Regions from separate parts of the Janthinobacterium pasteuri genome, predicted to be linked through region 3. Evidence: predicted binding sites of a transcription regulator. Region 3 holds the regulator's gene; each other region holds the start of a gene.
What was found. The regulator HrcA, encoded in region 3, represses chaperone genes, less so after heat shock. The targets are predictions, from matches to a motif close to TTAGCACTCNNNNNNNNNGAGTGCTAA.
Positions count from the first base shown of each region.

Region 1: a site for HrcA is predicted at 2,381-2,407, ahead of groES (co-chaperone GroES). Genes of this name have one in related genera too.
Region 2: a site for HrcA is predicted at 1,769-1,795, ahead of rpoH (RNA polymerase sigma factor RpoH). Genes of this name have one in related genera too.

Region 1 covers NZ_JBNYXS010000001.1:29,049-32,325, reverse strand. The annotation lists gene groL (chaperonin GroEL) at 150-1,799, opposite strand; gene groES (co-chaperone GroES) at 1,850-2,140, opposite strand; gene ACQ4WN_RS00140 (hypothetical protein) at 2,675-3,277, shown strand, end outside.
Region 2 covers NZ_JBNYXS010000016.1:98,553-101,829, forward strand. The annotation lists gene ACQ4WN_RS16975 (hypothetical protein) at 1-174, opposite strand, end outside; gene ACQ4WN_RS16980 (hypothetical protein) at 353-619, shown strand; gene rpoH (RNA polymerase sigma factor RpoH) at 710-1,603, opposite strand; gene ftsX (permease-like cell division protein FtsX) at 2,091-3,011, opposite strand; gene ACQ4WN_RS16995 (cell division ATP-binding protein FtsE) at 3,008-3,277, opposite strand, start outside.
Region 3 covers NZ_JBNYXS010000004.1:120,563-123,839, forward strand. The annotation lists gene ACQ4WN_RS06240 (HAD family hydrolase) at 1-641, shown strand, start outside; gene hrcA (heat-inducible transcriptional repressor HrcA) at 759-1,775, shown strand; gene fur (ferric iron uptake transcriptional regulator) at 1,824-2,255, opposite strand; gene ACQ4WN_RS06255 (outer membrane protein assembly factor BamE) at 2,451-3,074, shown strand; gene dapB (4-hydroxy-tetrahydrodipicolinate reductase) at 3,094-3,277, shown strand, end outside.

The DNA.
Region 1 (3,277 bases), on a different contig from region 3:
CCAAAAAATCTATGGGCGAAAAAAAAGCTACCTTCCGTAGAAGATAGCTTTCGGGGCTGCCGGGCTGGGGCAAACAGCTTTTGGTCTGCCTGTCCTGTCCCGGCGTGTGCGGCCCCGCGTGCCGTCGCCTGCGCGCAGGGCCGCCGGCATTACATCATGCCGTCCATGCCGCCCATGCCGCCCATACCACCCATGCCGCCGCCCATGCCGCCGCCTGCTTTGTCGTCAGCGATTTCGCAGACCATGCAGTCGGTTGTCAGCATCAGCGAAGCGATCGAAGCGGCGTTTTGCAGCGCCGAACGGGTCACTTTGGCTGGGTCCAGGACACCCATTTCAACCATGTCGCCATACGTGCCGTTGGCAGCGTTGTAGCCGTAGTTGCCCGTGCCAGCCAGTACGGCTGCCACGACGACCGAAGCTTCTTCGCCAGCGTTTTGCACGATCATGCGCAGTGGCTCTTCCATTGCGCGCAGGACGATCTTGATACCGGCATCTTGATCAGGATTGTCGCCCTTGACCGTGATGTTGGCGCGTGCGCGCAGCAGGGCTACGCCGCCGCCAGGTACGATGCCTTCTTCCACGGCAGCGCGGGTAGCGTGCAGTGCATCTTCAACGCGGGCTTTTTTCTCTTTCATTTCGACTTCGGTGGCTGCGCCAACCTTGATCACGGCAACGCCGCCAGCCAGTTTGGCTACGCGCTCTTGCAGTTTTTCACGGTCGTAGTCCGAGGTCGCTTCTTCGATCTGTACACGCACTTGTTTCACGCGTGCTTCGATCGAGGCAGCTTCGCCGGCGCCATCGATAACGATGGTGTTTTCCTTGCCCACTTCGATGCGTTTCGCCTGGCCCAGTTCGGCCAGGGTCACTTTTTCCAGGGTCAGGCCGACTTCTTCAGCGATCACTTGGCCGCCGGTCAGGACAGCGATGTCTTCCAGCATGGCTTTGCGGCGGTCGCCGAAGCCAGGTGCTTTCACTGCGCAAGTTTTCAGGATGCCGCGGATGTTGTTCACAACCAGGGTTGCCAGCGCTTCGCCTTCGATGTCTTCTGCGATGATCAGCAGTGGACGGCCAGCTTTCGCGACTTGTTCCAGTACCGGCAGCAGGTCACGGATGTTCGAGATTTTCTTGTCGCACAGCAGGACGAATGGGCTGTCCAGTACGGCAACTTGTTTCTCTGGGTTGTTGATGAAGTATGGCGACAGGTAGCCGCGGTCGAACTGCATACCTTCAACGATATCCAGCTCGTCGTTCAGCGACTTGCCGTCTTCCACGGTGATCACGCCTTCTTTGCCGACTTTTTCCATCGCTTCAGCGATACGCTCGCCGATCGAGTAGTCCGAGTTCGCCGAGATCGCGCCAACTTGGGCGATTTCTTTGGTCGTGGTGCAAGGACGGGCGATTTTTGCCAGTTCTTCGACGGTCGCAGCAACTGCTTTGTCGATACCGCGCTTCAGGTCCATCGGGTTCATGCCAGCGGCAACGAACTTCATGCCTTCGCGTACGATGGCTTGTGCCAGCACGGTCGCGGTGGTGGTGCCGTCGCCGGCGTTGTCGCTGGTGCGGGAAGCAACTTCCTTGACCATTTGCGCGCCCATGTTCATGAGCTTGTCTTTGAGTTCAACTTCTTTCGCTACCGACACACCATCCTTGGTGACGGTAGGGGCGCCGAACGAGCGCTCCAGGACGACGTTGCGGCCTTTCGGGCCCAGCGTTACTTTGACTGCGTTGGCGAGGATATTGACGCCTTCGACCATCTTGGCGCGCGCTGCGTCGCCGAATACTACTTCTTTAGCTGCCATGTTCAATTCTCCTGAGTTTCGGGATGTATCTGTCTACAACGTGGAAACAATTACTTGACGACGATCGCCATGATGTCTTCTTCGCGCATGACCAGCAGCTCATCGCCGTCAACTTTGACGGTTTGGCCGGCGTACTTGCCGAACAGGACGCGGTCGCCCACTTTGACATCCAGAGGACGGACTTTGCCGTCGTCGAGAATCTTGCCATTGCCTACGGCAAGGACTTCGCCTTGATCCGGTTTTTCAGCAGCTGCATCAGGAATGATGAGGCCGGACGCAGTTTTGGTTTCCTGGTCGAGGCGTTTGACGATGACGCGATCGTTCAATGGGCGCAGATTCATACAAAACTCCTTAAAGTTCAATGGATAAGTGTTGCTAAATGAATACATGCCTGGCACAGCGCCAGACGTGCTTTCAGTGACCGCCGTTGAAAGCAGCCCGCAACGGTCAAGCAAACCCCAGGTCATCCTGTCCTTGCCTGTATCCGGCAGTGGTGCATCGCGGCGTCGCCCGCCGCGTAGCGTTCCCTGCAGTGGTCTGGCAAGCACCATCAGTCCTGATGATTGCTACGAAAGAGTTTGTTAGCACTCTCTACTAACGAGTGCTAATTATAGGGACGGTATGGGTCAACTTCAAGGGCTTATTCAAGAGGAACATATAGATAGATGCTGAGCAGAGCCTGCATCTGCACAGGGTTTGCGCCAGCACAAGCCGCGTTCCCGGGCGTCAGCAACAGCAGCGACTCTAGCATGCCGTCCGGAAGGTGGGCGTTCCTGTACGCGCAGGAAACAGAGATTTACTATGGAATTTGATAAGATGATTGTAATTGCATATCAAGATCGCCACACATCACTACTTGCACCAGAAAGAACACCATGCCATTCCCGCTTTCCCATCCCGTCCTGCGCCTGCTGGGCGCCACCGTCATCGGCCTCGCCTGCCTGGGCAGTGCCGCCGCGCAAACACCCACCATTGTCGATGAAATCACCGTGGCGACCCTGACGCCGCTGGAAAAGAAGATGCTGCTCAACGATTTGTTCAACGACTTGAACAAGGACGACGACGACCAGGAAGCGCACGTATGGGACAACGGCGGCGACAGTGGCGTGCTGGTGAAAGTCACGTATAACTTCAGCAACTCCGGCATGACGGAGCATAGTCTGAAGGCGCACCTCTGCCGCGACCTGAAATTCGTCGTCACGGCGGACGGCAAATCGCAGGATCTGAGCCGGCGCACCTGTTCGCAGAGCAGCGGCAAGTGGGATGTGCAGGGCAAGGACCCGGCGCCCGTCGTGTATCCGCCTTTTTTGTCGGATGTCACCATCGCCAAGCTGAATGCGAAGGAACAGAAAGCACTGCTGACGGCCGCCGTGCGTACCTTGAAAGATGAAGAGGATGGCAAGACGCGCCAGTGGAGCAACAAGGGCTTGGGCAATGCTGCCCCGTTGGCAGTGCGCCTGACGCCCTCGCGGACGGAC
Region 2 (3,277 bases), on a different contig from region 3:
ATCGGTGGCCGTGATGGCGACCTGTTCGCCCGGCGAGAGCACGTGGGTGACGCTGCGCGGCGTGTTTTCCGCGTCGCCGGCGCTGCCGGCCGCGCCGCAGCCGGCCAGCACGGCCAGGCAGGCGATGAATATGGGTAACAGCCAGCGACGATAGGAGTCATGGAGGTAATGCATATTTTTCCTTTCAGATGGAGCTTCCCCGACGCGGCGTGCGCGCAAGAGATGAAAATGATAATAACAAAATGATATTTTTCCGGCGCACTATTGGCACGCTGCGGATGAATTGACGCGCCGGCCACGCGGCGCGCCGATTACTGCGTAGAATGGCTGTTTTGAAAATCAGGAAACAACCATGAAAAAAACTGCTCTGGCGAAAAGCGATGCCAAGAAACTGATGGGAAAGATGAATGTTCCCGGCGCCGGCGCATTCGGTAAGGAAGCGGTGGTCGTCGACCGCCGCGAGCAGCGCAAGCGCGATCAGGCTCTGGGCCTGGTGCCATTCGCCGTCAAGCTGAACAGCGATCTGGTCTTGCAATTGCAGACCCTGGCCAAGGAGCGCGACGCGGATCTGAATGAATTGGTCGCCGAGCTGATCACCAAGGGCTTGGCTGCAGCGTAAGGGCTGACAATGTTTATCTGTTGATAAACATTAAACTGTAAAACTAAAAGGCGCCTTGCGGCGCCTTTTGCATTGCGACCTTGCTTGTGCTTACACGTAAGAGGCCAGCGCGCCCTTCATTTTTTTCAGCGCCGCTACTTCGATCTGGCGGATGCGCTCGGCCGATACGCCGAACTCTTCTGCCAAAGCGTGCAGGGTGGCGCCGGAACCGTCGTCGTTGGCCAGCCAGCGTGCTTCGATGATGCGGCGCGAACGGGCGTCCAGCTTGCCCAGGGCCGTTTCCAGGCCTTCCGATTGCAGGCGCGTGACTTGTTGCGCTTCCAGCACCTTGGTCGGCTCGCTTTGCTCCGACGACAGGTAGGCGATCGGCGAAAACTTGTCGTCTTCATCGTCGGTGGGCGATTCCAGGGCGATGTCGCGGCCGCTCAAGCGCGTTTCCATCTCGATCACTTCTTCGCGCTTCACGTCGAGCAGCTTGGCCAGCGCATCGATCTGCTTCGGCGTCATCGCGTCCAGGCCCGTCTTGTGGCTGCGCAGGTTGAAGAACAGCTTGCGCTGGGCCTTCGTCGTTGCGACCTTGACCAGGCGCCAGTTTTTCAGGATGTACTCATGCATCTCGGCTTTCACCCAGTGCATGGCGTACGACACCAGGCGCACGCCCTGGTCCGGATCGAAACGTTTCACGGCTTTCATCAAGCCGATATTGCCTTCCTGAATCAGGTCGGCATGCGGCAAGCCATAGCCCAGGTAGCCGCGGGCAATCGAGACCACCAGGCGCAGGTGCGACAGCACCAGCTCTTGCGCGGCGGCCAGGTCATTTTTTTCGCGCAGGCGTTTCGCCAGCGAAATTTCTTCGTCGTGGGTCAACATGGGCAGGCGGTTCACGGCCGAGATATAGGCGTCGATATTGCCCAGATTGCCAGTGAACCCGAGGCCCAGCGCATTATTTTTGGTCGGAACCAATGCGGACGTTGCGGACATCATAGTCATGTTTTCTCCCTCGTAGTCTTGCTTTGTTCCAGTTGGCCATGTCACGCGACGTGGCCTGATTGTCTGTTCGGTTTTGCGTATTCGGTCTTGCACTTTGCAGATCGCGGCTCCATCTATATCTGGCGCTCATGGCGGTTCTGCGGTTGGTATGCGCCTATATTAGCACTCTCTGCCTGAGAGTGCCAATCAGCACATTTAATCGTCCTGATAGCCTAAATACTATGGCGATTTTCTAGTTGATAATTTATCTAAAACACGCGGCCAGGGTGCATGGACACTGCAGTGTGCACCTGTTTGGCCGCGCCTGAAAGGGCCGCACGCTTCTTTACGACAATGGACATAGTCTACGGCCGCAAGCTGAAGCTAGCCTTAAGAATACTTGCTAAATATCAAGATAGCCACGGAATGCGGTGGATGCTAAAAAAACAAGGTGAGGGTGAGGCGTATGGCGACGCCTGGGGCGCCGCCATGCGAGGGAAGGTCAGTTCAGGCGCGCCAGGTGGCGCTGCACGCAGAGGAAGGCGCCGATCAGGCCCAGGCCGGCGCTGACGGCCAGCAAGCCAGCCATCGGCAGCGGCGCCAGCGGCACCAGCTGGAATTCGGACGCATACAGGCGGGCAAACTCGGCAATCGCGGTATTCAGCGGCTGCAAGGCCAGCGCCACGGCGCCCAGTGCCAGCGCACCGGCGCACAGGCCCAGCAGGGCACCCGTGTAATAGAAGGGGCGGTGGATGAAGGTGTCGGTGGCGCCGATCAGTTTCGAGATGCTGATTTCATCGCGCTGCTGCATCACTTGCAGGCGGATGGTATTGAAGACCACGGCGATCACGGCTACGCCCAAAGTGATCGCCAGCAGCAGCAGCACCAGGCGCAGCACGCCGAGCAGGGCCGCCAGGCGCTTGACCCAGGCCGAATCGACTTGCGCCGATTCCACGAATGGCAGCTGGCGCAACTGTTCCGCCACCGCATCGACATCCTGCGCTTCGCTGGCGCTGCTGAAGGCATCGAGTTTCAGCACATAGCTGTCGGGCAGGGGATTGTCGCCCAGGGTGCTGAGCACGTCGGCCAGGCCGTTCTTGTTTTTCAGGGTGTCGAGCGCCTGTTCGCGCGGGATGAAGACAATCTTCGCCTTTTGTGCGCCCACGATCTTGCGCATGGCGCTGGCCAGGGCCACGGCTTGCTCGCGCGGCGTGTCGATCTTCAGGAAAACGCTGATTTCCGGGTCGACGGACATCTGCTCCGACATGGGGCGCACATTGTCTAGCATGGTCAAGCCGGCGAATGGCAGCGACAGGGCGATGGCGACGACGAGCACGTTCAATAAAAAGCCGCCCGGCGACTTGCGCAAATGAATCAGCGCCGAACCCAGGGCGAAGCGGTGTTGACGGAACCAGCCTCTCATGCCTGCTCTCCCTGCGCGTCGTCCGGGCCAGGTGGCGGGGCGAAATCGGGATCGGGCGGCGCGAAGACGGGCGCCTGCGTGGCCTTGTCGATGGCCACCAGCTGGCCGTTTTTCAGGTGGATCACACGGGCGGCGGCGTCGAGCATCTGTTCGTCATGGCTGGAAATGAGGCAGGTCACGCCCACCGAATGAAACGCTTTCAGGGCGTCGAGCACCTTGTTGGCGCTGGCGCGGTCCAGGTTGGCCGTCGGTTCGTCGGCCAGGAT
Region 3 (3,277 bases):
TGATTGCCGCCGCCGAAACCCTGTTGCACGACTGGCTGGCCACGCATGCGCCCAAGGTGGCGCAGCAGTTTTCCATCGAGGTGCTGCGCCAGCACCGTCTGGCCATGCTCAAGGAACAACCGCATTTCCATGGCAACCTGATCGAGTTGCGCCGCGCCGGCTTGCTGGCCGCCTTCGAGGCTGCTGGCGAGGATGCCGCCCTGGTCGACGGGGCCATCTTGCAATTCCTGGCTGCGCGCAACCGCGTCCAGCCGTATGACGACGTCTTGCCGGGTCTGGCCTGGATGGCGCAGCGCATGCTGGTCGGTTCCATCTCGAATGGCAATGCGGACCTTGAAATTATCGGCCTGGCGCAGCATTTCAAGGTATCGATAGCCGCCAGCGAGTTTGGCGTGGCCAAGCCCGACGCCAGCATCTTCCTGGCCGCTTGCGCCGCGCTGGACGTGGCGCCGCATGAAGCCGTGTATGTCGGCGACGATTTGTATTTCGACGTGACGGGAGCGCAGGGGGCGGGCATGCGTGCCGTCTGGATGAACCGCAAGGGCAGCGACGCGCACCTGGCCGCCGGCGTGCAGCCCGACGCCATCTGCGCCAACTTTGACGAGTTGCTGCTGTGGCTGCAGCAGCAACTGCAAGATTGAGCGCCGCTGGACGGGCGAACGTGCATAATAGGCGCTGTTGATGCACGTTCGGCCGCCTTCGTTGCCGCCTGCTTAATAATATGCTTGTTTAAAGAATATTTGCTTACCTAAAACACCATGCAACTCGATACACGTGCCCAAACACTGCTGAAAGCCCTGGTCGAGCGATATATCGCCGACGGCCTGCCGGTCGGTTCGCGCGCCTTGTCGAAAATTTCCGGCCTGGACCTGTCGCCGGCCACGATCCGCAACATCATGGCTGACCTGGAAGAGCTCGGTTATGTGTCCAGCCCCCATACCTCGGCCGGCCGCATACCCACGCCGCGTGGCTACCGCATCTTTGTCGACACCTTGCTGACCGTCCGGCATCTGGATGAGCATCTGGTGGAGTCGCGCATGCGCCTGCAGACGCCGCAGCCGCAGAAAACCATCGCCAACGCGGCGCAGATGCTGTCGTCGCTGTCGCAGTTTGCCGGCGTGGTGCTCAGTCCGCGCCGGGAATCCGTGTTCCAGCAAATTGAATTCCTGCGCCTGTCCGAAAAGCGCATCCTGCTCGTCATCGTTGCTCCGGGCGGCGACGTGCAGAACCGCCTGCTGCTGACGGAGGCCGACTACACGCCGGCGCAATTGGTGCAATCGGCCAATTACATCAACCAGAATTATGGCGGCCTGTCGTTCGATGCCGTGCGCGTGCGCCTGCAGGGCGAATTGCGCCAGTTGCGCGACGACATGGGCAGCCTGATGCAGGCGGCGGTGGAAGCGGGTAGCGAAGCGATGGCTGACCATAGCGATGACATGGTGATTTCCGGCGAGCGCAACTTGCTCAGCGTGAGCGATCTGTCATCGAATATGCATTCGCTGCGCCAGATGTTCGACATGTTCGAGCAAAAAACGGGCTTGATGCAGTTGCTCGACGTGTCGAGCAAGGCGACGGGCGTGCAGATTTTCATCGGCGGCGAGTCGAACCTGGTGCCGATGGATGAGATGAGCGTGGTGACGGCGCCGTATGAAGTCAACGGCAAGATCGTGGGAACGTTGGGAGTGATCGGACCGACGCGCATGGCTTACGAGCGTGTCATTCCGATCGTTGATATTACGGCTAAGTTACTGTCAAGCGCGCTCAGCCATCATTGATGCTGCTCAATGCTGCGCCAGCCGCCCCGTGGGAGCAGCCGGCAAGCATCACGCTGTTTTATGCGGGCAAGCTGTCTTGATGCAGTTGCCGTAGATGGCCAACGCGTGTTCGGCGATCTTGAAGCCGCGCTCTTCAGCCACTTTTTGCTGGCGGCTTTCGATCTCTTCGTCGAAGAATTCTTCGACCCGGCCACAGTCGAGGCACACCAGGTGATCGTGGTGGGAACCTTCGTTGAGTTCGAAAATTGCCTTGCCGGTTTCAAAATGGTTGCGGTTAAGCAAGCCTGCCTGTTCAAACTGCGTCAGGACACGGTAGACAGTTGCCAAACCGACATCCATATTGTCGGCCAGCAGAATTTTATAGACGTCTTCTGCTGTCAGGTGGCGTACCGGGCTACTCTGGAAGATATCGAGTATCTTCAGGCGTGGCAGGGTGGCTTTCAGGCCGCTTGCCTTGAGATCACTAGGATTGTTACTCATGTTTGTTGCTCGTATGTGGGTCAGGTGCTTTATCATATAGCGTTTTGTCGGGGAGTGCCAAAATATGCATTTTTTGGCGGGCCGGTCACTCCTGGCGTTTTGTTCATCCAATTGAGGTCATTTATGCGCGTAACACCGGCTGTATTGCCATCTCTCTGGCACCGTATTTCATTTCGAGCACCAGTCGTGGCAGGCATGGTCTGTGTCGCGCTGGCCATGTCCGGCTGCGCCAGCCGCGGCATCCTTGGCGAAAAGCCGGCAGCGAGCCAAAAAGAAGGCAAGGAAGTGGTCCCCGAACAGGGCGCACAAACCACCACCATTACGCCACTGCAAAAATTCATGTGGTTTTTCTCGCCGTATCGTCCTGACATTCAACAAGGCAACTTTGTCTCCGAAGAGATGCTGGCCCAGTTGAAAGTGGGCATGACGCGCGACCAGGTGCGCTTCGTCCTCGGCACCTCGCTGCTGACCGATATTTTCCATGCCGACCGCTGGGATTATCCATTCCGCCTGGCACGGGGCAGTGGCGAAACCACCAGCAGCCGCGTGGTCGTCTACTTCGGCAAGGATGGCAAGGTTGAACGTTTCGAAGGCGGCAACTTGCCGACGGAGAAAGAATACATTGACCGCATCGCCGGTCCGTCGCCGTTCGCCAAGGTCGCCAAGGCCGACGTGCCTGCCGCTGCCGTGCCATCGCCCGTGGCGCCGAGCGCCGTGCCCGTGCCGGCCGATGCTGCTCCTGCCATTCCTGTGAGCAAACCTGACGTTGCGCCGGCGCCTGCCGCCGAGCCTGCACCTGCTGCCGAACCCACCAAATAAGTTGTTGTAAGAGAATAAAATGACTGAACTGAAAATCGCCATCGCTGGCGCCAGTGGCCGCATGGGCCATATCCTGATCGAGGCCGTCAGCAATGCCCCCGACGCTGTGCTCGCTGGCGCGCTCGACCGCGTTGGCTCGCCGTCCGTCGGCCAGGATGCCGCCGCCTTCCTGGGCAAGCCTGCCGGCGTGCTGATCGAGTCAA